Regions from separate parts of the Oerskovia sp. NPDC060287 genome, predicted to be linked through region 1. Evidence: riboswitches for the same ligand, from Rfam matches in the RefSeq annotation. Region 1 holds a riboswitch; each other region holds the start of a gene.
What was found. Region 1 has a riboswitch for thiamine pyrophosphate ahead of thiD (bifunctional hydroxymethylpyrimidine kinase/phosphomethylpyrimidine kinase). Riboswitches for the same ligand answer to the same signal wherever they lie in the genome.
Positions count from the first base shown of each region.

Region 2: another riboswitch for thiamine pyrophosphate. It lies ahead of ACFWFR_RS13040 (thiamine ABC transporter substrate binding subunit); the one in region 1 lies ahead of thiD (bifunctional hydroxymethylpyrimidine kinase/phosphomethylpyrimidine kinase).
Region 3: another riboswitch for thiamine pyrophosphate. It lies ahead of thiC (phosphomethylpyrimidine synthase ThiC); the one in region 1 lies ahead of thiD (bifunctional hydroxymethylpyrimidine kinase/phosphomethylpyrimidine kinase).

Region 1 covers NZ_JBHXBO010000053.1:10,888-20,503, reverse strand. The annotation lists gene ACFWFR_RS07010 (hypothetical protein) at 57-413, opposite strand; gene ACFWFR_RS07005 (HEAT repeat domain-containing protein) at 647-1,474, opposite strand; gene ACFWFR_RS07000 (hypothetical protein) at 1,627-1,965, shown strand; TPP riboswitch at 2,045-2,145, shown strand; gene thiD (bifunctional hydroxymethylpyrimidine kinase/phosphomethylpyrimidine kinase) at 2,137-3,726, shown strand; gene ACFWFR_RS06990 (hypothetical protein) at 3,791-4,063, opposite strand; gene ACFWFR_RS06985 (quinone oxidoreductase family protein) at 4,060-5,055, opposite strand; gene ACFWFR_RS06980 (ATP-binding cassette domain-containing protein) at 5,082-5,855, opposite strand; gene ACFWFR_RS06975 (FadR/GntR family transcriptional regulator) at 5,974-6,660, opposite strand; gene ACFWFR_RS06970 (2-isopropylmalate synthase) at 6,850-8,634, shown strand; gene ACFWFR_RS06965 (VOC family protein) at 8,835-9,206, shown strand; gene argC (N-acetyl-gamma-glutamyl-phosphate reductase) at 9,245-9,616, shown strand, end outside.
Region 2 covers NZ_JBHXBO010000142.1:845-9,982, forward strand. The annotation lists gene ACFWFR_RS13030 (serine hydrolase) at 1-1,246, opposite strand, end outside; gene ACFWFR_RS13035 (DUF4235 domain-containing protein) at 1,314-1,583, opposite strand; TPP riboswitch at 1,753-1,878, shown strand; gene ACFWFR_RS13040 (thiamine ABC transporter substrate binding subunit) at 1,936-3,024, shown strand; gene ACFWFR_RS13045 (ABC transporter permease) at 3,036-4,727, shown strand; gene ACFWFR_RS13050 (ABC transporter ATP-binding protein) at 4,727-5,953, shown strand; gene ACFWFR_RS13055 (DUF4235 domain-containing protein) at 6,027-6,353, shown strand; gene ACFWFR_RS13060 (response regulator transcription factor) at 6,373-7,026, opposite strand; gene ACFWFR_RS13065 (sensor histidine kinase) at 7,023-8,225, opposite strand; gene ACFWFR_RS13070 (DUF6069 family protein) at 8,416-8,901, shown strand; gene ACFWFR_RS13075 (dihydrofolate reductase family protein) at 9,044-9,138, shown strand, end outside.
Region 3 covers NZ_JBHXBO010000026.1:387-10,002, forward strand. The annotation lists gene ACFWFR_RS04045 (TetR/AcrR family transcriptional regulator) at 1-387, opposite strand, end outside; gene ACFWFR_RS04050 (ABC transporter ATP-binding protein) at 705-1,418, shown strand; gene ACFWFR_RS04055 (hypothetical protein) at 1,418-2,311, shown strand; gene ACFWFR_RS04060 (sensor histidine kinase) at 2,504-3,910, shown strand; gene ACFWFR_RS04065 (response regulator transcription factor) at 3,907-4,569, shown strand; gene thiC (phosphomethylpyrimidine synthase ThiC) at 4,658-6,403, opposite strand; TPP riboswitch at 6,394-6,503, opposite strand; gene ACFWFR_RS04075 (diacylglycerol/lipid kinase family protein) at 6,680-7,663, opposite strand; gene ACFWFR_RS04080 (CAP domain-containing protein) at 7,731-8,807, opposite strand; gene ACFWFR_RS04085 (YhgE/Pip domain-containing protein) at 8,978-9,616, opposite strand, start outside.

The DNA of each region.
Region 1 (9,616 bases):
GGACTGAGACCCAGCAGGACCGAGAGGTTCGCCCGACGGCGCACGCGGTCAGCCCGTCAGGAGTGACGGCGTCCGCGGGAGGCCCCGAACGGCCCGCCCACGAACAGCCCCAGGCCGAGCACGAACCCGAAGTCGTACCAGTTCCCGTTGTTGTGGACCTCGTAGATGTTCACCGTGTCGGTGAACAAGGAGATCACGAACGTCACGGGCACGATGATGCCCTGCCACAGACCGAGCCAGAACCCTGCGGGACTGCCGTCCGCGGTGGGGGTGCCGACGTCGGGGTTGGGCCCAGGGGCGCAGGCCGCGAGCGCCAGCGCGGCGAGGACCAGTGCTGCGGCGAGGGCGATGCGTCGGCCTCGTGGTGACGTGCGCGCGGTGCGGTGGGACGTGACGTCCTGCGTCGGGTGCATGGCCGACCTCCTCGTGGCTGGACCGGACGGTCGCCCCCAGCATCCGCCGTGCCGCGCCCCTGCTCAACCGCAGGCTCGCCTCCGCCACCCGGCGCAGGCGCTGACCGCGAGTCGCTGCTGCACCTGGCCGGGCGGCCTCGGCACGACGTGGAGCGCCTCGTGGTGCGCTCCACCATGACGTTCGTCGCGGTCCTGCTCCGACCTGTCGTCGGGGCGGGCCCGAGGCTCCGCGGTCAGGACAGGGGGCGTGTGCTCGTGGTGTCTGCCGCACGGACGCGGCGCACGCGTTGCCAGGTCTTCAGGGCACTGCGTGCTGCGCTCGCGACCGTGCTTCCGTTCGCGATGGCCGCGGTCTCCTCCGCAAGGTCTGCTGCGACGACGAGCAGCCGCTCGTGGACCAGGTCGCTCCCGGTGCGCCCGAGGGCACGGACCGCCCAGTACCGGGTTCTGGTGTCCGGACTGGCGGCCTGGTCGAGGAGCCAGGTCGTCTGGTCGGGCTCGATCGCGCCCAGGGCGGTCGACACGTAGCCCAGGAGCGCGAACCGAGGCTCGACGAGCTCGCGGCGCAGCCCGAGCGCGGCCTCGGACCCGCCGAGGTCGGCAAGGGCAGCGGCCGCGACCTCCCGGACGCGGTGGTCCGTGTCGCCGAGCACGTCGACGAGGGTCGGCACGGCCTCGTGCGCCCCCAGGACGCCGAGCACCTCGCAGCCGACCGTCCGCTCGTAGGCGACGGGTGAGTCGAGCAGGGCGAGGGCGTAGGGCACGGCTCTTCGGAAGCCCGCGCGTCCGCAGGCTGCCGTGAGGTACCAGGGTGCCGACGCCCCGTTCTCGAGGGCGCGCAGCATCGCCGGCTCGAGCGACGCGTCGGCGAAGGCGTAGAGACGGTTGAGAGTCCGCTCGAACGTGCTGATCGGGAACCGCTCGAAGCGCAGCACGACGTCGCGCAGGGCGTCGGCGGCCTCCCGGTCGCCGGCCAGGGCGCGTTCGGCGGCGGCGTCGACAGCGTCCTCGTCGACCGCGGGATCCGGGTCGAGGAGCCGGGCGAGCAGGTCGTCGGTCATCGCGAGGCCGAGCCGCGCGACGGACGCGGGTGGACGGGAACGCTGAGAACCATGGGGCGAGCATAGGGGGCCGGCCGACCGCCGGGTCTCCTCCGAGCGGGTCCGCTACGGTGGTCGCACCGACGTCGACGACGACCACCGAGGTGACCGCCATGCCCCGCCGCACCGTCCTGCTCGCCGGAGCCGTGGCGGCGTCGTGCGGCTCGCTGGCGCTGGCCGCCGCGCTGGGCGCGACCGGGCCGGTCGCGATCCCGCCGCAGGGGCCGTGGATCGTCGGGGTCGACGCGTGGCCCGACGGGATCGACGTCTGCATCGAGGACCCTGCGGTCGAGTACGCCGTGACACCGCTCCCTCTGCCGCCGCTCCCGACGACGGTCGCTTTCGTCCCCGGCGCCGTCCGCGAGGACGTCGAGCGGGTCGTGACGTGCCTGGACCGGTACGTCCCGCTGTCGAGCATCGACGTGATGACCGTGCCGGCCGGGGTCTCGTAGGCGCCCCCCGCTGATCCGCCCCCGGGCGACACCTGGTGGTCTCCGCCGACCGTCCGGTCCGGGTGCCCGCTATCCTTCCCCCGAAGACACGGGGTGCCCGCTCCCACGAGCCGGGCTGAGAACACACCCGTCGAACCTGATCTAGCTAGCACTAGCGAAGGGATGTCGGCAATGTCGCTTGCTGCCACCACACCTGTCCTGCCCCGACCCGAACCCGCGTCCAGCACCGCACGAGAACGCGTCGGGTCGCCCGGGGCCGAGGCCTCCCGCCCCCGCGTCCTGTCCATCGCGGGCACCGACCCGACGGGAGGCGCCGGGATCCAGGCCGACCTCAAGGCGTTCGCGGCGCACGGCGCGTACGGCATGGCGGTCACGACCGCCCTGGTCGCGCAGAACACGCACGGCGTCCGCACGGTCCACGTCCCGGGCGCGGACTTCCTGACCGAGCAGCTCGACGCGGTCTCGGACGACGTGGTGATCGACGCCGTGAAGATCGGCATGGTCGCCGACGAGGCCAATGCGCGTGCCATCGCGACGTGGCTCGGCCGGGTGCGTCCGCCGTTCGTCGTGCTCGATCCCGTCATGGTCGCCACGAGCGGCCACCGCCTCCTCGACGAGGGGGCCGAGCAGGCGGTGGGCGACCTGGTCGCGCTCGCCGACCTCGTGACCCCCAACCTCCCCGAGCTGGCCGTCCTCCTGGGCGAGCCGGCCGCGACCACCTGGCCGGACGCCCTCGCCCAGGCGAGGCGCCTGCACGTGGCGAGCGGCGCCGTCGTGCTCCTGAAGGGTGGTCACCTCACAGGGGAGGAGTCGCCCGACGCGCTCGTGGGGCCCGACGACGTCACGACCTTCTCCGCGCCCCGCGTCGACACCGTGCACACCCACGGGACGGGGTGCTCGCTGTCGGCTGCGGTTGCGGCGCTCCGACCCCGGCGCGACGACTGGGCGGGCGCCGTGCGCGATGCGAAGACCTGGTTGACCGGCGCGCTGCGGGCCGGGGGAGCGTTGACGGTGGGCACGGGCCGCGGACCCGTCGACCACCTGGCGCACCTGCCCACGCTGGGCCTGCGGGCGTTCTCCGAGGAGGCCTGGGAGCGGATCGCGGGCTGGCGCGAGGCCGTCAAGGGCATGGGATTCGTGCGGGCGCTCGCGGACGGGAGCCTCGCCGTCGAGGACTTCGGGTTCTACCTCGCGCAGGACGCCGCGTACCTCGCCGAGTACTCGCGCGTGCTGTCGCGGGCGAGCCAGCTCGCGCCGACGCCCGAGGCCCGGCAGTTCTTCGCGGGCGCGGCAGTCGAGTCGCTCGAGGTCGAGCAGGCGCTGCACCGTGACTGGTTGGGCGAGCACGCCGGGATGGACCGGGGGGCGGTCGAGAGCGTCGACCCCTCTCCCGTGACCGCCGCCTACACCAACCACCTGCACGCGGCGTCGAACGGGTCGTACGCGGAGACCGTCGCGGCGCTGCTGCCGTGCTACTGGCTGTACTCGTACATCGGCGACATCCTGGTGCGCCGGGCGGGGGACCTCGACGGGCATCCGTACGCGCGGTGGATCTCGCTCTACGGCGACCCGGCCTTCCAGGAGGCGACGCGCACCGCGTGCTCGTTCGCCGACGAGGCCGCGCGCTGGGCCTCGCCCGCCGAGCTCGAACGCATGCTCCGCGCGTTCGAGCTGTCCTCGATGCACGAGTACCTGTTCTTCGAGCAGGGGATCGACCGGCCGACCTGGCCCGAGGCGCCGGTCGGGGACGCCGAGAAGTGAGTAGATGCCCCTGATCCGGGGGGAACGGGGGCATCTGCTCACTTCTCGGCGCGAGCGGCCGTCCTCACGCGCTCGTCGTCCCGCCGTCCGGGTACGAGCAGTCGTACCCGGGCGGCCACCAGCGCCACGACGTGCTGACCTCGTTCGACGACACGCCCTCGGGGCGCTCCGTGACGCACTGCGTGCGCATCTGGTCGAGCCCGACCGTCAGGTAGTAGACCGCGAGCACGCCCGTGAAGACGACCATGAGGACGGTCAGCGCCAGGCGCAGGCGGTGGTCCGTGCGCCGGGTGGGTTCGTCCTCGCCGGGGCGCGGCGGCACCCAGTCCCAGCTCACGAGGCGGCGCTCGGGACGAGCAGGACCTTGCCCGTCGTCGCGCGGCCCTCGAGCGCGCGGTGCGCGTCGGCCGCGCGGGCGAGCGGGAACGTCGCGCCCACGCGCACGTCCAGGTCCCCCGAGGCGACGAGAGCGAAGATCTCGTCGGCGCGCTCGATGAGCTCGGCGCGCGTCGCGGTGTAGTCGTCGAGCTTGGGGCGGGTCGCGAACAGCGACCCGCCCTTGTTGAGGCGCTGCAGGTCGAACGGAGGTACCTGGCCCGAGGACCCGCCGAACAGCACGAGCATGCCGCGGCGGCGCAGCGACGCGAGCGACGCCTCGAACGTGTCCTTGCCGACCGAGTCGTAGGCGACCGCGACGCCCCGGCCGCCCGTGAGGTCGCGCACGATCGCGGGCAGCTCGGTCGGGAGGTCGTCGAGCTCGGCGTAGTTCACGACGTCGGCCGCCCCGGCCGCGCGCGACAGCTCGGCCTTGGCCTCGGTCGAGACGGTCGTGATGACGCGTGCGCCGCGACGCACCGCGAGCTGGGTCGCGAGCAGCCCGACGCCGCCGGCCCCCGCGTGCAGCAGGACGTCGTCCCCGGGCTGGACCGGGTAGGTCGAGGTCACGAGGTAGTGCGCCGTGAGCCCCTGGAGAGCCACGGCCGCCGCGACCCGCAGGTCGACCGACCCGGGGACCGGGATCGCGACGTCCGCGGGGACGATCACCTGCTCGGCGTACGAGCCGGACGCGTTGGTCCAGGCGACGTGGTCGCCGGGCTCGAAGTCCGTGACGCCCGGGCCGACCGCCCCGACGACGCCCGCGCCCTCGGTGCCGACCACGTGCGGGAACTCCATCGGGTACACCCCCGCCCGGCGGTAGGTGTCGATGAAGTTGATCCCCGCCGCCGCGACCTCGACGAGGAGCTCGCCGGGTCCGGGGACCGGTGTCGGGAGCTCGACGAGCTCGAGGACGTCGGGGCCGCCTGCCTGGAGTGCCTGGATCGCGCGCATGGGGTCAGCCTAGGCGGGACGTCGGCTCAGGCGGTGGCCGGACCCGCCGAGGCCCGCCAGCGTCCGTGGCGGCGCTCGACGTGGATCGGGTGCGCGAAGCAGCGCGAGACCGCCTCGGAGGTCAGGACCTCGTCCGCACGGCCGGACGCGGAGACCCGCCCCGGCGCGAGCAGCAGCGCGTGGCTCGTGGACCTGGGCAGCTCCTCGAGGTGGTGGGTCACGAGGACCGAGGCGACCTCGGGGTGCGCGACCCGCACCGCGTCGATCGTCGCGAGGAGCTGTTCGCGCGCCGCGACGTCGAGCCCTGTGCTCGGTTCGTCGAGCAGCAGCAGCGCGGGGTCGGCGACGAGCGCCCGGGCGATGATGGTGCGACCGCGCTCTCCCTGCGACAGCGTGGTCCACGGCTCGTGCTCCTTGCCGCCCAGCCCCATGTCGGCCACGAGGGCGCGCGCCCTGTCGACCTCGGCCCGGGTCGGCTCCCAGCGCTGGCGCCAGTCGATCGTCCCGGTGATCCCGGTCAGGACGACCTCCTGGATCGTGAGGGGCGTGCGCAGCGGGTGGCGCGGGTTCACGTGGCCGATCCGGCGGTGCAGCGTCTGGACGTCGACGCGCCCGAGCGTGTGCCCCAGCACGTCGACCCCACCGCGCGTGGGGTGGTTGCGCGCCGCGCACAGGCTGAGGATCGTGCTCTTGCCTGCACCGTTGGGACCGACCAGCGCCCAGTGCTCGCCCGCGCGGACCGTGAGGTCCACGTGCTCGAGGATCGTGCGGCCGCTGCGGACGAACGCGACGTCGCGCATCGCCAGCACGACGGCGGCGCCCGCCTCGGCCGTCGAGGCACCCGGGGGAAGGGCCACCCGGGCGTCGCCGGGAGCCGGGCGCGGAGGCGTCACGGTCCCGGGTGCGGCGGAGGCGGTGTCAGTGCTCACGGGTGACCTTCTCGTGGACGGAGTCGAGGTGCCGGCGGCTCGTCGCGGCGGCGCGGTCGGCGTCGCGGTCGCGGACGGCGTCGAGGATCGCCTCGTGGGCGTCCTGGTCGTGCCGGTGGCGCTCGCCCGCGCCGTCGAGCTCGATCATGTCGACCATCGCCCGACGCAGGCGCGGGACGAACGTCGCGAACAGGTCGGTCAGGACCGCGTTGTGCGCGGCGTCGACGACCGCGCGGTGGAAGACCAGGTCGGCGTCGACGTACTCCCGGGCGCTCGCGGTCGGGGAGACCTCGCCACGGCCCGCGAGCGCCCGGGCCATCGCGCGGAGGTCGGCCGGGGTGCGGCGGGTCGCGGCGAGCCGGGCGGCCTCGGTCTCCAGGGCGCCGCGGACCTCGAGCACGTCGACGATCTCGCCGCGCCGCAGGACCTCCTCCCAGTCCTCGCTCGCCTCGGCCCGGACGACGTAGACGCCCGAGCCCTGGCGGCTCTCGAGAACTCCCTTGCCGGCGAGCTGGCGGACGGCCTCGCGCACGGTCGAGCGCCCCACGCCGAGCTCGTCGGCGAGCGCCTGCTCGCCGGGCAGCTTGTGGTCGAGCGGCCAGGTGCCGGTGCGGACGCGGTCGAGCAGGAGCGCGGCGGCCTGGTCGGCGAGGGGGAGCCGGCGGAGCGTGGGCATGGGAGCCAACCTCTCAGGTTGTCTGAGGACTTGATCGCCGCTAGCGTACCTCCCATGTCGTGGAGCGCACTCCTTCTTGGTCGCCGCGGCGGGGCCTGAGCCGACCGGCTCCCCGCCGTGGGGAACTGCCGTGCGCCGGTCGGACGCCGCCTGCCGTGCACCGCGCGGCCCGCACCAGGAGACACGACCATGACCACCAGCCCGTTCCCCACGCTGCGCACCCCCGACGGCGCACCGGCCCCCGGCCGGCCGGCGTGGAATCGCCAGCGCGCCTCGCGCATGCCCTCGCACCGTTACCAGGACGTGTTCTCGCGCGTCGCCGTGCCGCTCACGGACCGCCTGTGGCCCACCCGCCGCCTCACGTCGGCACCGCTGTGGGTCCCCGTCGACCTGCGCGACGGCAACCAGGCTCTGACCGAGCCCATGGACCCCGCCCGCAAGCGCCGCTTCTTCGAGCTGCTCGTCGCGATGGGGTACACCGAGATCGAGGTCGGCTACCCGTCGGCCTCGCAGACCGACTTCGACTTCGTCCGCCTGCTCGCCGAGACGGACCTGGCCCCCGAGCACGTCACGATCGTGGTCTTCACGGCCGCCCGGGCGGACCTGATCGCCCGGACGTTCGAGTCGGTCCGCGGTCTGCGCAACCCCGTCGTGGTGCACCTGTACACCGCGACCGCCCCGACCTGGCGCGACGTCGTGCTGGGCAGGGACCGGGCCGAGCTCTCGGACCTGATCGCCGCCGCGGGCACCGAGGTCCTGCGGCACGCGGGCGACGACCCGCGCGTGCGCTTCGAGTTCTCGCCCGAGGTCTTCAACCTCACCGAGCCCGACTACGTGCTCGAGGTCTGCGCGCGCATGACGACCCTGTGGGACGCGACGCCCGAGCGGCCCGTGATCCTCAACCTCCCGGCGACGGTCGAGGTCGCGACGCCCAACGTCTACGCCGACCAGATCGAGTACATGCACCGCAACCTCGACCGGCGCGACGCGGTGATCCTGTCCGTCCACCCGCACAACGACCGCGGCACGGGCGTGGCGTGCGCCGAGCTGGCGGTCCTCGCGGGCGCGCAGCGCGTCGAGGGCTGCCTGTTCGGCAACGGCGAGCGCACGGGCAACGTCGACCTGGTGACGTTGGGACTCAACCTGCACGCGCAGGGCGTGGACCCAGAGATCGACTTCTCCGACGTCGACGAGATCCGGCGCACGGTCGTGGACTGCAACCGGATCGATGTGCACGAGCGCCACCCGTACGCGGGCGACCTGGTGCACACGGCCTACTCCGGGACGCACCAGGACGCGATCCGCAAGGGTCTCGCGCGCCATCGCGCTGATGCGCGAGCGGCGGGCCTCGACCCTGCGGACGCCCCCTGGAAGGTGCCGTACCTGCCCGTCGACCCTGCCGACGTCGGGCGCTCGTACGACGCCGTGGTGCGCGTCAACAGCCAGTCCGGCAAGGGTGGCATCGCCTACCTGCTCGAGTCCGCGTACGGGCTCGAGCTGCCTCGACGGCTCCAGATCGACTTCGCGCGCCGCGTGCAGGAGCACGCGGACGGCAGCGGGGGAGAGGTGACGGCGGAGGGCTTGTGGCGCCTCTTCGAGGAGGCGTACGTCCTGCCCGACGGCGGAGGTCCCCAGGTCGTGCCGCTCGCCTGGTCGGTCGCGCGGCCGGGCGAGACGGACGACTGCGGCGAGCGCCTCGACGTCGTGCTGTCCGTGGAGGGTGAGCGGGTCGAGCGGTCCGCGGTCGGTGCGGGACCCGTCGACGCGCTCGCGAGCATCCTGGCCGGGCTGGGGCTCCCGGTCGAGGTGCTGGGGCTGACGCAGCAGTCCGTCACCGCGGGCAGCGACGCGGGGGCCGTGACCTACCTGGAGCACCGTGCCGCGGACGGCTCGGCGGCGTGGGCCGTGGGGAGGGACGCGTCGGTGCTGGGCGCGAGCGTGCGGGCCCTGGTCGCGGCGGCGAACCGCTCCTGATCCGCTCGCGCTCGACCTGCCGGCCGTCGGGGGCCGGCAACGACGTCTCGAGCGCGGCTCGCCTGGAGGCCGAAGGCCGCCTCGGGGCCGCCGACGGCCGGCCCACCCGACGTGCCCAGAGGCCAGCGGCTGACGGGCCACCACCTCTGGCACGGTCCGCGGCTCCGTCCGGTGTCGGTACCCCGTGGCACGCTGCCTGCATGGCTACCCATGCGCACGGCATCCATCACTCGATCGACTACCTCGAGCTGTCCGTCACGGACATGGCCGAGGCGCAGTCGTTCTACGCCGAGGCCTTCGGGTGGGAGTTCGTCCCCTACGGTCCGGGGTACGCGGGCTTCCGCACCGCGGCCGAGGAGGGGGAGGCAGAGGCGGGTGGTCTGGCGCTCGCCGACCAGGTCACACGGGGTGGCCCGCTCGTCCTGCTCTTCTCCGCGGACCTCGACGAGTCGCTCCTGCTGGTCCAGGACGCGGGCGGAGAGATCCTCGAGGGACCGTACGACTTCCCCGGTGGGCGGCGGTTCCACTTCCTCGACCCGAGCGGCAACGAGCTGGGTGTCTGGGGTCGGTAGTTCCCGATTCGACTGCATAACTATGTATAGTTCTGCATATGACGATCACAGTGGCGGTTGCCGGGGCTTCCGGGTACGCGGGAGGGGAGATGCTCCGGCTGCTGTCCGGGCACCCCGAGGTCCAGGTCGGTGCGCTCACGGCGCACTCCAACGCGGGGTCGGTCCTCGGGCTGCACCAGCCGCACCTGCGATCCCTCGCGGATCGCGTCCTGCTGCCGACGAGCGTCGAGCACCTGGTCGGCCACGACGTCGTCGTGCTCGCGCTGCCGCACGGCGCGTCGGGTGAGATCGCGGCGCAGCTGCCCGACGACGTCCTGGTCCTCGACCTCGGCGCCGACCACCGGCTCTCCTCGGCCGCGGACTGGACCGCGTTCTACGGGTCCGAGCACGCGGGCACCTGGCCCTACGGG
Region 2 (9,138 bases), on a different contig from region 1:
TGCCGCCCTTGAACGCGACGTAGGGCCAGGCCGTCGTGTCGACCTCGATGCCGGGGTTGACCGAGAGCACCTCACGGACCACGGGGTCCTGCTCGCCGCGGTCGTGCAACCAGACGTGCGCGGCGCACAGGTCCGACGACGTCGCGAACCAGTCGACGTCGTCCTGCCACACGGGCGTGGTCACTCCCGCGGGGTCGACGTCGAGGGGGCCGCCGGGCAGCGCGTCGAGCAGCGCGCGCCGTTCCGCGGTGCCGGCCGCGGCCCACCCGGTGGCCTGCGACGGTGAGCCCCACGCGATCGTGAACGCGTCGCGGGTCGTCAGGAACGGGGTGTTCAGGGACGGGTCGGCGTGCCCCAGCTCGGCCTGCGCGCGTTCGACGACGTCACGCCCCACGGCCTGGACCAGCAGGTCGGTCGCGGTGTTGTCGCTGATCGAGATCATGAGCCCGGCCGCCTCGCGCACCGTGACCACGGTGCCCGTGGGCGCGTCCTGGAGCTGGCCCGAGGGCAGCGACCGCACGTCGTCGGTCACGGTCAGCTCGTCGTCCCAGGTCAGCGTCCCTGCCTCGACGGCCTGCGACACCGCGCCCAGCACGTAGAGCTTGAAGATCGAGCCGAGCGGCAGCACCTCGTCCGGGTCCGTGCCGCCAGGGGCCTCTTCGACCGCCTGGCACGTCCCGTTGTCCAGGACCCGGGCCACGAGCAGCGAGCTCTGCGCGTCCACGGCGTCGAGGCGTTCGCCCAGCTCGTCCCAGCTCGCCGCGGGCTCGCGGTGCGGGTCGTCGCCCGGGCCGAAGAACAGGGTCTCGATGCGGCTGTCCGCATCGACACCGATCTGCATCGTGAAGTACTGCCCGCTCGCCCCGACGATCGTCAGCGCGGCCTGCTTCTCGTCCGCGTCGACCACGTCGACCGAGACCGGCACCCACTCACGGTCTGCGCGGAGCCGGTCCAGGACGGGCACGAGCTGCGCGGCGGGCACCTGGTCCAGGAACGACCGGGCGAACCGCCGGTCCAGCGTCGCGGCGTCGGGGGAGGCGTCCGCGTTGAGCAGCTCGAGCACCCAGCCGGCCGCCATGCCGACCGTGCCGTCGGGCAGCGCGACCGCGGTCGCGGCCGCGCTCGGCGTGGGCGGCACCTCGGAGCCGTTCCCGGACGACGAGCACCCGGTCAGTGCGAGCCCCACGACGAGGAGGCCTCCGACGAGGGGTGAGCGACGGCGTCGGGCAGCAGAGAGGGAGGGCATCGAGACACCCTACGGAACGACCCTCGCGCGGCGGGTGCGGACCCGCCGGTGCCGCCCGACCCCGGTCTCAGGACGCGCGGGCCGCGAGCCGCGTCACGACGCGCTTGGCCTCGCGCCCCGCGAATCGGCGGGCGAACACGCTCGCGGCCGCAGCGGCCGCGGCGAACGTGACGGCGCTGATGATGCCGACCTCGGGGTCGTCCAGGTCCTTGGGGGCGTCGTGCCCCGTCGCCTTGGCCCACGCGAAGCTCACGACCTTCTGCGCGACCCAGCCCGCGGCCAGCGTCAGGGCGACGGTCGCGACCTTCTCGGTGAGGGTCTGCTCGTTCTCGGCCATGTGGACCTCCTGGTGAGGGTGCGGCGGGCGGGGCGCGCCGCGCGTCGTGCACGTGCCCGACGGCGGAGCTCAGGTCCCACCGTAGCCGTCGCCCCGGGCGGGGCGCGCCTCGGGCGAGACCACACGCCGGACCCCTGCCCGCGCCGTCGGGCCGCGGTGTAAAGTCGCAGGTGAACGACAGGGGAGCGCCGACCGCCCGGAGACAACGGGCAACAGGCGCTGAGAGTGCGGACCACCGCAGACCCTCGAACCTGATCCGGTTAGCACCGGTGGAGGAAGTCGGGCTTCTCCAGCCTCGCTCACGGACCTTCCGTGCGCGAGGTCCCCCTCCTGTGACGTCCAAGGAGGACACGTGAACACCATCAGTACCCGCCGCGGCCCCGCTCACAAGATCGGCCTCGGTCTCGTCGGCGGGCTCAGCGCGCTGGCTCTCACGGCCTGTGCCGGGTCGACCGACACAGGCGCAGGCGACACCTCGAGCGCGGAGGCGAGCACCGTCACGCTCGTCACGCACGACTCCTTCAACGTGAGCGAGGACGTCCTCGCCGCGTTCGAGAAGGAGTCCGGGCTGACCGTCAAGCAGGTCGCTCCCGGCGACGGCGGAGCGCTCGTCAACCAGCTGATCCTGACCAAGGACGCGCCGCTCGGCGACGTCGTGTTCGGCATCGACAACTCGTTCGCGACCCGCGCGATCGACGAGGGCGTGCTCGAGCCCTACACGCCCGCGGGCCTCGCCGACTCGGCGGCCCAGTACGCCGTCGGGGACGGCGAGCTCACCCCCGTGGACCTCGGCGACGTCTGCGTCAACGTCGACCACGCCTGGTTCACGGCAGCGGGCATCCCCGAGCCCGTGACCCTCGACGACCTGACCGAGCCCGAGTACAAGGACCTGCTCGTCGTGACCAACCCCGCGACGTCGTCGCCCGGGCTGTCGTTCCTGCTCGCGACCGTCGGCGCCTACGGCGAGGACGGCTGGGAGGGCTACTGGAGCAAGCTCGAGGACAACGGCGTCAAGGTCGCTGACGGATGGTCCGACGCCTACTACGTCGACTTCTCCGGCTCCGAGGGCAAGGGCCCGCGCCCCCTCGTGCTGTCCTACTCGACGTCGCCCGCGTTCACGGTCACCGAGGACGGCACCGAGACCACGACGGGTGCGCTGCTCGACACCTGCTTCCGCCAGGTCGAGTACACGGGCGTGCTGGCCGGGGCCAAGAACCCCGAGGGCGCCAAGAAGCTCGTCGACTTCCTCGTGAGCGACGCGTTCCAGGCCGACATCGCCGACAACATGTACATGTACCCGGCGGACGCGGACACCGAGCTGCCCGAGGGCTGGGCCGAGTTCGCGCCCCTGTCCCCGTCGCCCTTCGAGGTCGCGCCGGCCGACATCACCGCCCACCGCGACGAGTGGATCAAGGCGTGGACGTCGACGGTGATCGGCTGAGCACGTTGCCCGTGAGCCGCGGCGTGCCCGCGGCGGTGCAGCGCGGCGGGCGGGTCCTCCTGTGGGGGCTCGCCGCCGGGCTGCCGCTGCTGTTCCTCGGGGTGTTCTTCGCGTGGCCCGTCGTGACGCTGATCGCGCGCGGGTTCGTCAGCAACGGCTCCCTCGACCTCTCCGGCTTCGCCGAGGTGTTCTCCGAGCCGCGGACCTGGCGGATCATCGGGCTGACGCTGTGGCAGGGCGTGCTCGGGACCGTGATCTCGGTGCTGCTCGGCGTGCCCGGCGCGTACGTGCTGTACCGGTGCCGGTTCCGGGGGCGCACGTTCCTGCGCGCGTTCGTGACCGTGCCGTTCGTGCTGCCGACCGTCGTGGTCGGGGTGGCTTTCCGCTCCCTGCTGGTCGAGGGCGGGCTGCTCGGGTTCCTGCGGCTCGACGGGACGTTCGGGGCGATCGTCCTGGCCCTCGTGTTCTTCAACTACTCGGTCGTGGTGCGGACCGTCGGCGGGCTCTGGGAGCACCTCGACCCGCGCGCCGAGGAAGCGGCTCGCGCCCTGGGCGCCTCGCCCTGGCGCGCGTTCCGTTCCGTGACGCTGCCGTCGCTGGCCCCGGCCATCGCGTCGGCCGCGTCGATCGTGTTCCTGTTCTGCGCCACGGCGTTCGGGGTCGTGCTCGTCCTGGGCGGGGTCCAGTACGGGACCATCGAGACCGAGATCTGGATCCAGACCACGCAGTTCCTCGACCTGCGCGCGGCCGCGGTGCTCTCGGTCGTGCAGCTCGTCGTGGTCGTGGTCGCGCTGAGCGTCGCCAACCGGACCCGCACCCGCCGCGAGCGCGCGCTCCACCTGTCCGCGGCGACGTCCGCCGCCCGGCCGCTGCGGCTGCGGGCCGACGCGGCCCCGCTCGCGGTGACCGCCGTCGTCGTGCTGGGCCTGATCGCCCTGCCGCTCGTCAACCTCCTCGTGCGCTCGTTCCAGACCCCCGACGGCTGGAGCCTCGCGAACTACGCGAACCTCGGCACGACCGGCGGGCGCAACGCCCTGAGCGTGACCGTGTGGGAGGCCACGGCCAACTCGCTCCGGACCGCCGCGGTCGCGACCCTGCTCGCGGTCGTGATCGGCGGGCTCGTCGCGCTCGTCGTCTCGCGGCGTCCGCGGTCGCGCACGGGTCGGCGGGCGATCAGCGCGCTCGACTCGGTCTTCATGCTCCCGCTCGGCGTCTCGGCGGTGACGGTCGGGTTCGGGTTCCTCATCACGCTCGACAAACCGCTCGGCATCGACGTGGACCTGCGGACCTCGGGGCTGCTCGTGCCCATCGCGCAGGCGGTCGTCGCGATCCCGCTCGTGGTCAGGACCGTGCTGCCCGTGCTGCGCGCGATCGACCCGCGCCTGCGCGAGGCCGCCGCGACGCTCGGGGCGTCGCCCGCCCGCGTGTTCGCCGCAGTCGACGGGCCCATCGCGGCCCGGTCGCTGGGCCTCGCGATCGGGTTCGCGTTCGCGGTGTCGCTCGGCGAGTTCGGGGCGACGTCGTTCCTGGCCCGGCCCGACGCGGCCACGCTCCCCGTGGTCATCTTCCGGCTCATCGGGCGGCCCGGGGCGGAGAACTACGGCATGGCACTGGCCGCGAGCGTCGTGCTCGCGGTCCTCACGGCAACGGTGATGATGGTGGCGGAGCGCCTGCGCGGCGACCGCTCGGCAGGAGAGTTCTGATGGACGGAGCCACGGTGGTGGATCGGAGCGAAGGCCTCGACGGCTCGGCTGAGCCGCACGACCCGCACGAGCCGCGCGACCCGACCAGGAGCCCGGCGGGCCGAGGGCTCACGGTGCGCGACGTCGTCGTGCACTACCCCGACCCGGCCTCCTCGAAAGGCCCCGGGACGACGGCCGTGCGCGGAGTGAGCCTCGACCTCGCGCCGGGCGAGGTGCTCGCGCTGCTGGGACCGAGCGGCTGCGGCAAGTCGAGCCTCCTGCGTGCCGTCGCGGGGCTCGAGCCCGTCGCAGGCGGGAGCATCGCGTGGGACGGGCGCGACCTCGCGGGCGTGCCCGTGCACCGGCGCGGGTTCGGGCTCATGTTCCAGGAGGGGCAGCTCTTCCCGCACCGGGACGTCGCGGGGAACGTCGCGTTCGGGCTCCAGATGGCGGGCGTCAAGCGGTCCGCGGCCGCGGGCAGGGTGGCCGAGCTGCTCGACGTCGTCGGGCTCTCCGGGTACGCGCAGCGGCCCGTCGCGACCCTGAGCGGTGGCGAGCGGCAGCGCGTCGCGCTCGCTCGCGCGCTGGCGCCCGAGCCGCAGCTCCTGCTGCTCGACGAGCCGTTGTCCGCTCTCGACCGGGGGCTGCGCGACCGGCTCGCGGCGGACCTGCGCGCGGCCCTCGTCGCGACCGGGACCACCGCCCTGTTCGTGACGCACGACCACGACGAGGCCTTCACCGTGGCCGACCGCGTGGCCGTCATGGACGCCGGCCGGTTGCTCCAGGTCGCGGCGCCCGAGGACCTGTGGCGTGCGCCCGCGTCGCGCCGGGTCGCGGAGTTCCTGGGGTACCAGGCGTTCGTCGCGCAGGAGGCTTCGGGCGGTGCCGGAGCCGGTGGCGAGCTGCTCGCGATCGGTCCGACGGGGCTCGTGCTCGTGCCTGCCCACCGCACCGCGGACACGCTGTCAGGAGGTGGCCCGGGCACGGCCGGGGACCGTTCCGACGGAGTGGTGGCCTGGACCGCGAGCGGCACCGTCGTCCGCAGCGCCTTCCGGCGCGGGCGCACCGAGGTCACGGTCGAGGTGGACCTGGGGTCGGGCCCGCAGCGCGTGGTCGCGCTCGGCACTCCGTCGGCGGGCTCCGTGCCCGACGGCGCCACGCACCACCCGTTCGCCCCCGCACCGGGGGAGCGGGTCCGGGTCGCGCTCGACCCCGCAGGCTGTGTGGTGGTCCCGGCGGACTCGTGATCCGCTGGGCGCCGTCGCCGGTACGCGCACCGCCCACCCTGCGACGGCTCGTCCCCGGCGTTAGCGTCGAAGCATGAGCGACGCCACGATCGACCACGTGACCGACCGTACCGAGGAGCACGACGGCAAGGCCGCGAAGATCCTGTACCGGCCGTTCGGGCTGATCAGCTCGATCATCGGCGGACTGGTCGCGGGCCAGGTCTTCAAGCAGGTCTACAAGCGGGTGTCACCCGGCCACCGCAAGGACGCACCCACACCGCTGCAGTCGGAGTACCCGCTGCGTGAGATCTTGGTCGCCGCCCTGATCCAGGGCGCGGTGTTCTCCGGGGTCAAGGCCCTGATCGACCGCGGCGGGGCGCGAGCCTTCCAGAGGTGGACGGGGGAGTGGCCGGGGGACTGAGCAGCGTGACCCCGAGCCGTCAGTCGCCTCCGGCGTCCCGCACCAGCACGGCGAGCTGTGTCCGGTTCTCCAGGCCCAGCTTGTCGAGGACGCTCGACACGTGCGCCTTGACGGTCGGGACGCTGAGGTAGAGCTCGCGCCCGACCTCGGCGTTGCTCGCACCGCGCCCGACGGCGAGCGCGACGTCGCGCTCTCTGCCGGTCAGCAGGTCGAGCGACGCCCGCGCCCGTGCCCGCGCCTCACCGACCGAGGCGGCCGAGGCCATGAGACGTCGCGCGACGTCGGGCGACAGCACGGGCTCGCCGGCAGCGGCAGCGAGGACCGCAGCCGCGATCCGGGCCGGGGGCATGTCCTTGAGGAGGTACCCGACCGCGCCGGCGCGGAGCGCGCCGAGCACCTCGTCCTCGGTGTCGAAGGTCGTGAGCACGACGACGGCGGGCGGGTCGGTCCGTGCGCGCACCCTGGCGGTCGCGGTGATCCCGTCGACCCGAGGCATCCGCAGGTCCATGAGGACCACGTCGAGGGGGTGGGCGTCGAGGAGGCCGGGGACCTCCGCGCCGTCGGCGGCCTCGCCGACGACCTCGATGCCCAGCGTGCCGTGCAGCATCATGCGCAGGCCGGACCGCACCAGGGCGTCGTCGTCGACGATCGCGATCCGCACGGGTCGGGTCATGAGTCCCACGGTAGCGACACCGTGAGCCGGAACCCGGCACCCTCCGGGGCCGGCCCGGCGCGCACCTCGCCGCGCAGCAGCCCGGCTCGTTCGCGGAGCCCCACGAGCCCGGTCCCCGTGCCCTGAAGCGTGGGGACGTGCCCGGGTGAGGGGCCGTCGTCGGACACGTCGACCCGAACCTCTCCCGGAGCGACCACGACCGCGACGCGGACCGCACTGCCGGGAGCGTGCCGCCGGGCGTTGGTCAGCCCTTCCTGCACGGCGCGGAAGGTCGCGGCCTGCACGGTGGCCGGAACCCTGCCGAGGTCGCCGTCCAGCTCCCAGTCGACCTCGACACCGGCGAGCCGGGACTCGTCGACGAGCCGTGCCACGTCGGCCGGGCCGGGCGGCGGGCGCAGCGCGTCGGGCTCGGCGCGCAGCACGCCCACCACGTCCCGCAGGTCCTCGAGCGCGGCGCTCACGCCCTCCCGGACCAGGCCTGCGGCGCGGGCGACCTCCTCGGGCGGGGAGTCGGGCCGGAACTCGAGCGCCCCCGCGACGGTCGCGAGCAGCGACAGCCGGTGGGCGAGCGTGTCGTGCATCTCCCGGGCGATCCGCGTGCGCTCGGCCGTGCGGGCCTCCCGCACGCGCAGCTCCTGCTCGCGCTCGGCCCGCAGCGCCCGCTCGCGCAGGTCCGCGACGACCTGGGCCCTGGCCTGCGCGAACGCCCCCCAGCCGACGAGGGCGGCGTGCACCGCGGCGTCGCACAGCAGCCACCACCCGAGCGGGAGGCCCGTGGGGCGCCACAGCGCCTGGACGGCGTGCCCCGCGAAGCCTGCCGCGGCGACGAGCACCGCGACGCGCAGGGGCCGACGACGGGCCACCTCGAGCGTCGCGACCGTGGATGCGGGCGTCGCCGCGGGGGACAGTGCTGCGAGCGCCGCCAGCACGAGGGCCGGCACCACGGGGTCGCTGAGCGCCGCCGCGCCGTCCCTGGGGCCCGGTCCTGTGCGGCGCGGTGACCACCACAGGAAAGGGCTGAGGGCCACGGCGACCAGACCGACGACGACGTCGAGCACGACGCGCGGCCAGGGCTCGTCCGGCAGGGCACCCCACAGCATCAGGGCGGTGAGGGCGCCGACCGCGAGCACGGCCCCGGTCAGCACGGTCCGGGAAGGGGCCCGCGGCGGTGAGCACGGATCGTTCGGGTGGATGTTCATGCCGCCACCGTAGGAACCGGCGCGATGCCACCACCACCGACTTTCGGAGGGGGGAGCGGGCCGTCGGTCGTGGTGGGCGAAGACGTCGGCAGGGTCCGGCGCCGAGGTCCGCGGGCCACGGTGGGGACGTCGGCCGAGGGGCCGGCGACCGGCCCGAGCACCGCTCGGTCGGCTGACCGAGGGAGGCGTCATGGGCACGGACGATGCGGGCAGGACCGAAGCAGGCACGAAGGACGCGGGCGCGGACGGGCTCGACCCGGCCGCGGGGCGAGGGGCCGTGCGCCCCGAGACGAGGACGAGGAGGGTGCCCGGGTGGAGCGTGCCGTTGCTCGCCGCTGCGGCAGGGCTGCTCGTGTGGGGCGCCGGGACGGCGCTCGGGGTCGAGGCCGTCGTGCGGGGCGGGGCCGGTGACACGGTGGTCGGACCGGTCGCCGTGATCGTCACCGCGCTGCTCGTCGGTCTCGCGGGTTGGGGTGTCCGGTCGCTCCTTCGCCGGCTCGGCTCGCCGCGGGCCGGAAGGACCCCAGGTGAGCGGACCTGGCTGGTGACCTGCGCCGTCGTGCTCCTGGTGTCCCTGCTCGGTCCGCTGGGTGCGGCGAGCGCGTCCGCTACCGTGCTCCTGGCCGCGCTCCACCTCACGGTCGGGGCCGTGGTCGCGACGGGCCTGCGGCGCTGAGCCCACGTGGCCCGACGGCGGCACGCACCCCGCGCGCGCAACGCGCCGGGGTGCGTGCCACGGTGGGAGGCAGGGACCGATGAGTTCGGCAGCGTCGCCCGGTCTCACCAGACGTACCCGCAGACCCTGAAGGGACCTCATCATGGCCAAGCTCGTCTCCACGCTGTTCAGCTCGCTCGACGGCGTCGTCGAGATCGACCCGACGTGGCACTTCCCGTACTTCGACGAGCACATGGG
Region 3 (9,616 bases), on a different contig from region 1:
GTTGCGCTCGACCAGCCGGATCAGCGACTCGAAGTAGTCACCACCCTCCTCGAGGTCGGCGTAGAAGACCGCGAGATCGACCTCGTCACGGTGCTCGAGCACCGCCTGGAGGAGGCCCGACTTGGTCGGGAAGTGGTGGAGGAGGCCCGGGTGGGAGATCCCGACGCGCGAGGAGATCTCGCGCAACGACGCCGAGTGGTAGCCGACCTCACCGAAGAGCCGCATCGCGGCCTCGAGGATCTCGTCGCGCTTGGCGCGACCCTTCGCGTACCCGCGCGGGGCGATGTCGGACGCCTGGGCGGGTGCTGCCCTGCCGGGCGTCCCTGGCCGGGTTCGCTCCGCCGTCGGGCCGTCGGTGTGCGCGGTGCCTGCCGCTGTACTGGGCATGAGCCCTCCCCTGTCTGTCGGTCGTCACCGGTGCGACACGTGGTCGTGCGCCGATCACGTGACCCTATCGCCCGCAGGTAGGCGCGCGTCCGGAGGATGGCCTCCGCGGGACGCCCCGGCGACCGCCCTCGGCGCAGAGGGGCCGCTGTCGGGGACAGGACGCGGCCCACCTCCCACCGACGGACGCCGGGCCCTCCGCCGCAAGTCGCAACCCACCTTCCTCCCTCCGCCAGAAGCGCCCGCCACGGCCCGGAAGACAGGCTGGAGGCACGGCGCGCGGCACCTCGGCAGCGTGGCCGGAGGAGAAGGGATCCCCGATGCCAGCCATCGAGATCGTGGGCCTGCGCAAGTCCTACGGGACGTTCGACGCCGTCCGCGACGTGAGCTTCGCCGTCGAGCCCGGGAGGGTCGTGGGGCTGCTCGGCCCCAACGGCGCGGGCAAGACCACCACGCTCGACGTCCTGCTGGGGCTCGCGTCCGCGAGCGCCGGCACCGCGACGATCCAGGGCAGCCCGTACGCGGCCCTGGAGCACCCCGGCCGCGTCGTCGGCGCGCTGCTCGACGCGGGCGGCCTGCACCCGGGCCGCAGCGGCCGCGACCACCTGCGGGTCCTCGCGACCGCTGCCGGGATCGAGGGCCGCCGGGTCGACGAGGTGCTCGCGCTCGTCGGGATGGACCGGGCGGCCGACCGGCGCGTCCGCACGTACTCGCTGGGCATGCGCCAGCGCGTCGGGCTCGCCGCAGCCCTGCTGGGAGACCCGCAGGTCCTGGTGCTCGACGAGCCGGCGAACGGCCTGGACCCTGCGGGCATGCGGTGGATGCGCGAGGTCCTGCGTTCGTTCGCGGACGGCGGCGGCGCGGTGCTGCTCGCGAGCCACGTCCTGGCCGAGGTCACGCAGGTGGCCGACGACCTGGTCGTGATCGGCCAGGGCCAGGTCATCGCCGACGGCCCGCTCGAGGACCTCGTCCGGGGCGAGTCGCTCGAGGACTTCTACCTGAACCTGACCGCCGAGACCGAAGGAGTGCGCTGATGTTCCGCGCCGAGCTGCTCAAGCTACGCACGACCCGCACGCCCTGGATCCTCGGGATCGTCGCCCTCGCGGGCATGGTCCTGGTCCAGGTCCTGACGATCGCCCTGCCGCGCATCCTGGCCGGGCTCGAGGGCATGGGCGGCGGGGCCACCGTGGGCCTCCAGGCCTCGCCCGAGCTGACCGCCGACCTCGCTCCCGACCTCACGGGCCTCACCGACCTGGGCTCGGCCACCGTCCAGCGCGCCATGCTGGACCTGCTGGGCAACGGCCCCGCGGGCTCGGGCTCGGCGGGGGTCTCGGTCATCTGCATGCTGCTGCTGGGCGTCCTCGCGATCACGACCGACTTCCGCACCGGCGGGATCGTCCCCACGGCCCTCGTGGTCCCGTCCCGCCTACGCATCCTCGCCGGCAAGGCGGGCGCGACCGCGGTCGTCGCGCTCGTGATCGGCGCCGCGCTCGCGGTGCTCACGGCCCTGGGCCTGTTCGTGGCCGTCGCGTCGTCGCCGGGCGCGCAGCTCATGGTCGGCGCGGGCGACGTCCTGGGCGTGTGGGGGCGCGGGCTCGTGGTCCTGGTGCTGTTCGCGTGGCTGGGGCTGGGCATCGGGACGCTGATCCGGGGTCAGGTCGCCGCGATCCTGGTCGTCGTGGGGCTCGTGGTGGTCGAGCCGTTGATCCAGGCCGCGGTCGTGCTGCTCTCGGGCGGCACGTCGAGCGCGGCGGCGTGGCTGCCGCTGGGGCTGGGGTCGCTCGCGTCGACCGGCCAGAGCGCGACGTCGGTCCTGGGCGGCCTCGCCCCCCTGGGCGTCGGGGCCGCGATCCTGGGCCTGGTCGCGTGGGTCGCGGTCGCGCTCGGGTCGGGCGCGGTGACGTTCCGTCGCCGCGACCTCGTCTGACGGTCCTCTCGCGGCGGCGCCGTCGGGGGCCACGGCCACGTACCGTGGTGCCCGACGGCGCCGCTCACCCGGGTGGGCGTGTCGCCCGAGGTCGGGGCACCCGAGCCCGGGCCCGCCCGTACCGGCAGCCTCACGCACCGGCCCGCCCGACCGACTACCGGACATCGACCGCTCGACCCGAGAGGAGCCCTCGTGCTCGACGCCCTGCACCGCCGGCTCGCCGCGGTCGGCATCCGCACCGCGACGGGTCGCGACGCCCTGCTCGGCGCGGTCGTCGCGGTCCTCACGGTCGGCTTCCTGCTGGCCGTCGAGCGGGTCGCGCTGACGGACCTCGGCATCGTGGTCGACGGCGCGCCCGACTCCCTGCAGTTCTCGACCGGGGGACGGGTCGCAGCGATCGTGATCGTCGTCGCGCAGGCCATGGTGCTCACGCTGCGCCGTCGGGCACCGCTGCTCGCGCTCGCCCTGACCGTGGTGGGCCAGGTCGCGCTCGTGCCGGTGCTCCCCGCGTTCGTCTCGTTCCAGGCGCCCGCGACGCTCGTCGCGGCCTACTCGGTCGGCGCGTACGCACCGCGCCGCACGGCCCTGTGGGCGGCCGGGGCCGCGGCGGGCGTGCAGGTGCTGCTGGGCTTCGTGCTCGGCGGACCCGTGCCGATCACCTCGACGGGTCCCACGCCCGTCGCGGTCCAGGTCTGGGGCGGGCTGGCGTCCGCGCTCCTGACGTACGTGGCCTCGGCGCTCGTGGGCGCGTACGTCGGCACGCGCCGCGAGCTGTTCGCCCAGCTCCAGGGGCGCGTGGCCCAGGCCGAGCGCGAGCGCGACATGCTCGCGGCGCAGGCCGTCCTGGAGGAGCGCGGTCGCATGGCCCGCGAGCTGCACGACGTCGCCGCGCACCACCTGTCGGGGATCGTCGTCCAGGCGGCCGCGGCCGAGCGCCTGGTCGACCGCGACCCCGAGCGCGCCAAGGAGTCGATGCGCTGGATCCGCACCCAGGGACGCGAGACGCTCGACAACCTCCGCCTGGTCGTCGGCATCCTCCGCAGCTCGTCGCAGGCCGGGCCCGGCGAGCCGGACGAGGAGGCGCCGGCCGCGCCGCAACCCACGCTCGACGACGCGGACGAGCTGATCGACCTCGCACGCAGCGCGGGCGCCGAGGTGCGCGACGCGCGGCTGGGCGAGCCGTTCCTCCTGTCCCCCGCGGCGCAGCTCACGGTGTACCGCGTGCTCCAGGAGGCGCTGACCAACGCGCGCCGCCATGCGCCGGGGCGCGCGATCGAGGTCGTGACCGACTACCAGCAGGCCGCGCTCGTCCTCACGGTGACCAACCGGTTGCCGGTCGCGGCGATCAGCACCATGGGGCCGGCCAGGCCTTCCGACCCGTCCAGCGACCCGACCCCTCCCGGTCACGGCCTCATCGGCATGACCGAACGAGCGGCCCTCGTCGGCGGGACCCTCAGCGCGGGACCGGTCCCCGGAGACGGCTGGCGGGTCCGGCTCACGGTCCCCCGGCCGGCCGACGCCGTGTCCCCCACCATCCCCGTGCGCTCGGCGACGTCCGCGGACGAGCCGGGCCCCGCCGTCGGGCAGGAGGCCCCATGACCAGAGTGGTGCTGGTCGACGACCAGGCCGTCGTCCGCGCAGGCTTCACCGTGATCCTCGAGAGCGAGGGCTTCGAGGTCGTGGGCGAGGCGGCGAACGGCACGGACGCCGTGCGCGTCGCACGCCGAGAGCGTCCCGACGTCGTGTGCATGGACGTCCGCATGCCCGGCGGGGACGGCATCACGGCGACGCGCGCGCTCGCAGGACCGGGCGTCGTCGACCCCGTGCCGGTGCTCGTGGTGAGCACGTTCGACCTGGACGACTACGTGTTCGGCGCCCTGGAGGCCGGGGCGAGCGGGTTCCTGCTCAAGGACGCCGAGCCCGACGTGCTGGTCGACGCGGTGCGGCGCGTGGCGTCGGGCGAGGGTCTCGTCGACCAGACGCTCACGCGCCGCGTGATCGACGAGTTCGCCCGACGACGGTCCCCCGCCGCGCCGGACGAGACCGCCTCGGGACTGCTCACCGCGCGCGAGCACGACATCCTGGCGCTGCTGTGCCGCGGGCAGTCGAACGCCGAGATCGCCGCGACGCTGTTCCTCGAGGCGAGCACCGTGAAGTCGCACCTGAGCCGGATCATGACCAAGACGGGCATGCGCGACCGTGTCCAGCTCGTGGTGTGGGCGTACGAGCACGGGATCGCGGCGCCGTCGGCACGGTGACCCGGCCCGGGTCGCCACGGTGATCCGGCCCAGGTAGGACGTCCCGCGCGAGACAGGACGCAGCGCGCACTACCTCGCGCAGGACGTTCTACCTCGGCGCCACGGGCTGGGCGGGGGTCACGGGGAGGTACACCCGGCCGCCCGCGTCCGCGAACTCGCTCGACTTCTCCGCCATGCCGGCCTCGATCGCCTCGACCGACGTCAGCCCGTTCTTCTCGGCGTACTCGCGCACGTCCGCCGAGATCCGCATCGAGCAGAACTTGGGCCCGCACATCGAGCAGAAGTGCGCGGTCTTGGCGGGCTCGGCCGGCAGGGTCTCGTCGTGGAACGCGCGGGCCGTGTCGGGGTCGAGCGAGAGCGCGAACTGGTCGTGCCAGCGGAACTCGAACCGGGCACGGGACAGCGCGTCGTCCCGGAGCTGCGCGCGCGGGTGGCCCTTGGCGAGGTCGGCCGAGTGCGCCGCGATCCTGTACGTGATGACCCCCGTCTTGACGTCGTCGCGGTCGGGCAGCCCCAGGTGCTCCTTGGGCGTGACGTAGCAGAGCATCGCGGTCCCGGCCTGGGCGATGATCGCGGCCCCGATCGCGGACGTGATGTGGTCGTACGCGGGCGCGATGTCGGTCGCGAGCGGGCCGAGCGTGTAGAACGGCGCCTCCTCGCACAGCTCCTCCTCGAGGCGCACGTTCTCGACGATCTTGTGCATGGGGACGTGCCCCGGGCCCTCGATCATGACCTGCACGCCGTAGGACTTCGCGACCTTGGTCAGCTCGCCCAGCGTGCGCAGCTCGGCGAACTGGGCCGCGTCGTTGGCGTCCGCGATCGAGCCCGGGCGCAGGCCGTCGCCCAGCGAGAACGTCACGTCGTAGTCGCGCAGGATCTCGCACAGCTCCGCGAAGTGCGTGTACAGGAACGACTCCTGGTGGTGCGCGAGGCACCAGGCAGCCATGATCGAGCCGCCGCGGGACACGATGCCCGTGACGCGGCGAGCGGTCAGCGGGACGTAGCGCAGGAGGACGCCCGCGTGCACGGTCATGTAGTCGACGCCCTGCTCGGCCTGCTCGATCACGGTGTCGCGGTAGATCTCCCACGTGAGCTGCGCGGGATCGCCCTTGACCTTCTCGAGCGCCTGGTAGAGCGGCACGGTCCCCACGGGGATCGGGGAGTTGCGCAGCACCCACTCGCGGGTCTCGTGGATGTCCTTGCCCGTCGAGAGGTCCATGAGGGTGTCCGCGCCCCAGCGGGCGGCCCACACCATCTTCTCGACCTCCTCCTCGATCGAGGACGTCACGGCCGAGTTGCCGATGTTCGCGTTGATCTTCACGCCGAACGCCTTGCCGATGATCATGGGCTCGATCTCGGGGTGGCGGCGGTTGGCCGGGATCACGGCCCTGCCCCGCGCGACCTCGTCGCGCACGAGATCGACGTCGACACCCTCGCGGGCCGCGACGAAGCGCATCTCGTCGGTCACGACCCCGGCCCGCGCCCAGGCGAGCTGCGTCCGGGCGCCACCCGTGCCGCGCTCGGTGGGGGCGGCGTCGGGCCGGAGCCAGGACGCACGCAGGGCGGGCAGGCCGCCCGCGAGGTCGAACGCCGCGGGGTCGTCCGACGAGGTGTACGGGCCCGAGGTGTCGTACAGGTCCAGGTGCTCGCCGTTGCTCAGGTGCACGCGGCGCTCGGGGACGCGCAGGTGCTCCGCACCCGGGACCGGGTGGTGGACCTTGACGGACCCCGCGATGGGTCCGGTCGTGATGGTGTGCGCGGACGACCCGGTGGTCACAGCGGGTGCAGCGGTGGCGGGCCCGGTGGTTGCGGGCACAGCGGTCTCAGAGCTCATGGCTCTCTCCCTACGTCGGCATGATCCGAACAGGTTCGAACGGTCGGCGGCGCTGAGCCGCCCTCTCAGCTCGCTGCTGCGAGCTCCCGTGGGTGTGTGGAGTTGTGGGTCGTGCTGGTGGTGCGGTGTGCTGGGTGGTGCGCGGCCACCGTAGCGCACGGCGCTGGGCGCCGGCGCGCGGGTCCCACGACCGCCCCTCTCCCCGTGAGTGCGGAGCTCTTGCGAGAAACGCCGGGCGTGTCGCGCAAGAGCTCCGCACTCGGCGACTGGCCTGGATCACCCGTCCGTCGGTGCCCCGTCCGCGATGTCGTCGGACGTGTCGGGCTGGTAGACGCACACCCACAGCGCACCGGCGCGCACGCTGACCTCGAGCTTCTTCGACGGCTCGATCACGTCGCCGTCGAGCTGGCGCGGCTGCGGCCGGTCGGAGATCACCGAGATCCGTGACCCGCGCAGCACCTCCATGTTGGGGACGCGCCTGCGTCCACGCAGCACCCCGACGAGGAGCTGGACCCAGTGGCCCAGGTTGCGGGGCGCGAGGATCGCGACGTCCATCTGCCCGTTGTCGGGCACGGCGTCGGGCAGCAGGTTGACGCCTGCCTGGAGCTTGCCGACGTTCCCCACGAGCACGCTGCGCGCCCGACGGCGCAGCACCGGCCGGTCGTCGACGCGCACCTCGACCTTCATCTCGTCGTCGGCGAGGTGCTTGAACGCCGAGACGACGTAGGCGAGCGCACCCGCCTTGGCCTTGAGCGCGGTCGGTGCGTCCTCCATCATCGCGGCGTCGAGCCCCATGCCCGCCATGACGGCGAACGCCTGTCCGTCGACCTCGCCGATGTCCACGGCGCGGCGCCCTCGGTCGAGCGCGAGGCGGATGCCGTCCTCCGGGTTCGGCGGGATGCCGAGGTTGGTCGCGAGGAGGTTGCCCGTGCCGCCGGGAAGGACCGCGAGGGCCGCCTCGGTCCCGACGAGCCCTTCGATGCAGGCGCGCACGGTGCCGTCGCCGCCGCTCACGAACACGACCTCGGCGCCGTCGTCGACGGCCTGCCGGGCCTGGCCGGTGCCGGGGTCCTCGGCGGTCGTCTCGAGCCAGGCCGGGGCGGGCCAGCCCGCGTCGGCGAGCTGGGCCTCGATGGTCCGGCGGAGCTCGTCGAGCCCCTCGACCCGGTTCGGGTTGACGATGACCGCTGAACGGAGCGGAGCGTGGTCGAGACGTTGCTGGGCGGCGGGCTCGGGCGTTGCTTCGTGGGACGGGTTCACACCTGAGTATGTCGCGACGGGCACCGGCTCGCCCGACAAGCGGACACCTCGGACCTTCCGGACGCCCTCAGTACCCGAAGACCTGCACCCAGGTGTTTCCCGCGCGCCCCAGTCCCATCGCCGTGAAGTCGCAGTTGAGGATGTTCGCACGGTGCCCCTCGGACGCCATCCACGCGTCGACCACGGCCTGGGCGGTCTGCTGACCGGACGCGATGTTCTCGCCGCCGGGCCGCGCGTACCCCTGGGCGGTCACGCGGTCGCCGAACGTGCGCCCGTCGAGGCTCGTGTGGCTGAAGTACCCCTGGTCGACCATGTCCTGCGCGTGCAGGGTCGCGGCGCGGGCGAGCTGGTCGTCGGCCCGCAGGGCCGGGCAGCTCGCGGCCGCACGGTGCGCGTTGACGAGGTTCAGCACGGCAGCCATGTCTCCCGTGCCCGACGACGGAGCTCCCCCGGTCGAACCGGTTCCGCCCGTCGAGGGGGCAGGGTCCGCGAGCAGCGCGGCCTGGGTCGCGGCACCCGCCACACCGTCGGGCGCGAGGCCTCGTGCCGCCTGGAACGTGCGCAGCGCGCGGTCGGTCCCCGCACCGAACTCGCCGTCGGCCAGGACCGTGGCCCCGTGCACCTGCAGCCGCTCCTGGATCGCCTGGACCTCGGGTCCGGTCGCGCCGAGCTGCGGCGGGCCCGCGGGAGCGGTCGCCTCGGGCGCGGGCGCGGGCTCGGGAGCCGGCTCCGGGGGCGCGTCGGGCGCCGGGGAGGCCGGCTGCGCTCCCCCTGGGGCCTTCGGGGATGCCGACGGCTGCGCCGTACCGCCCTCGGCGAGGACCGGCCCGCGCGGGGCGTCGCTCCGGCTCGCGCGGTCGACGTCGCGGCCGAGCGCGGCGTCCCAGCGCGCGCCGATCGGCTCGAGGCCCGGCCCCTGGCCGCCGACCTCCTGGACGGCCGGGACCGCGAGCAGGCCGCCCACGAGGCCGAGCGTGACGACCATGACCTGGGGCAGCGCGGTCACGCGACGCACCTCGCTCCCCGCGCGGGCGTGGCGGACGGCCTCGGCCCGGCGTCGGCGCCGGGTGGCACGGGACGACGGGGACACGATCTGCTCGGCGCGACGACGCTCGGCCCGGGTCTGCGGAAGGTGGTCGGGCACGGGGGAATCCAGCGGCACGAGGGACCTTCCGTCGGTGGAACGTGGGCTGATCGTCCAGTATGCCCGTTCGGTCGGAGCGTGGCCAGGTTCGCAGCCCTCGGCGGGACCCGCTCAGGTCCGTGCCGGGCCGGAGTACTTGTCCGGCCCGCTGATCTCGATCATGTTCTGGCTCATCGGCCGCTCCCGCTCAGGGCGCGCTCGGACGGCGCGACGCCGGCCGAGTCGTGCGAGGTCTCCCGGGCGCGGCCACGACGGGTCAGCACCGACGTCCCGACGAGGACAGCACCGACGACGGCCGCGATCACCATGCCCGGCGTGGCCGCGTTCCACCACCCGGCGCCCTGGAACAGCAGGGCCCGCCCACCGTCCGCGAGGAACCTCAAGGGGTTCCACGGGTGGACGAAGTCCTGCCAGAAGGCGGGCAGGAACTCGTACGGCAGGTCGGCGGTCCCCATGCCCAGCACCAGCATCGCGACCGGCACGACCATCCCTGCCGTGCCGAGCCAGTTCACCGACCCGATCACGAGCGTCATGAGGGCGAACGACGAGATCGCGAGGAAGACCGCCGAGTCGCCGACCGGCAGGCCCGCCGCGGGGGCCATGGTCGACAGGACCCACGACGCAGCCACCCCGACGACGGCTGCGGCCGCGGCCGCCAGCCCGAGCTGCACGAGCACCGTCCGACCCCGACCGGTGCTCGCCAGAGGGAACGTCGCACGGATGACGATGCCGGTCGCGTAGGACGAGATGTAGGTCAGGATCATGAAGACCATGGGCAGGAAGCTGGCGAGCATGCCCAGCGACTCGGG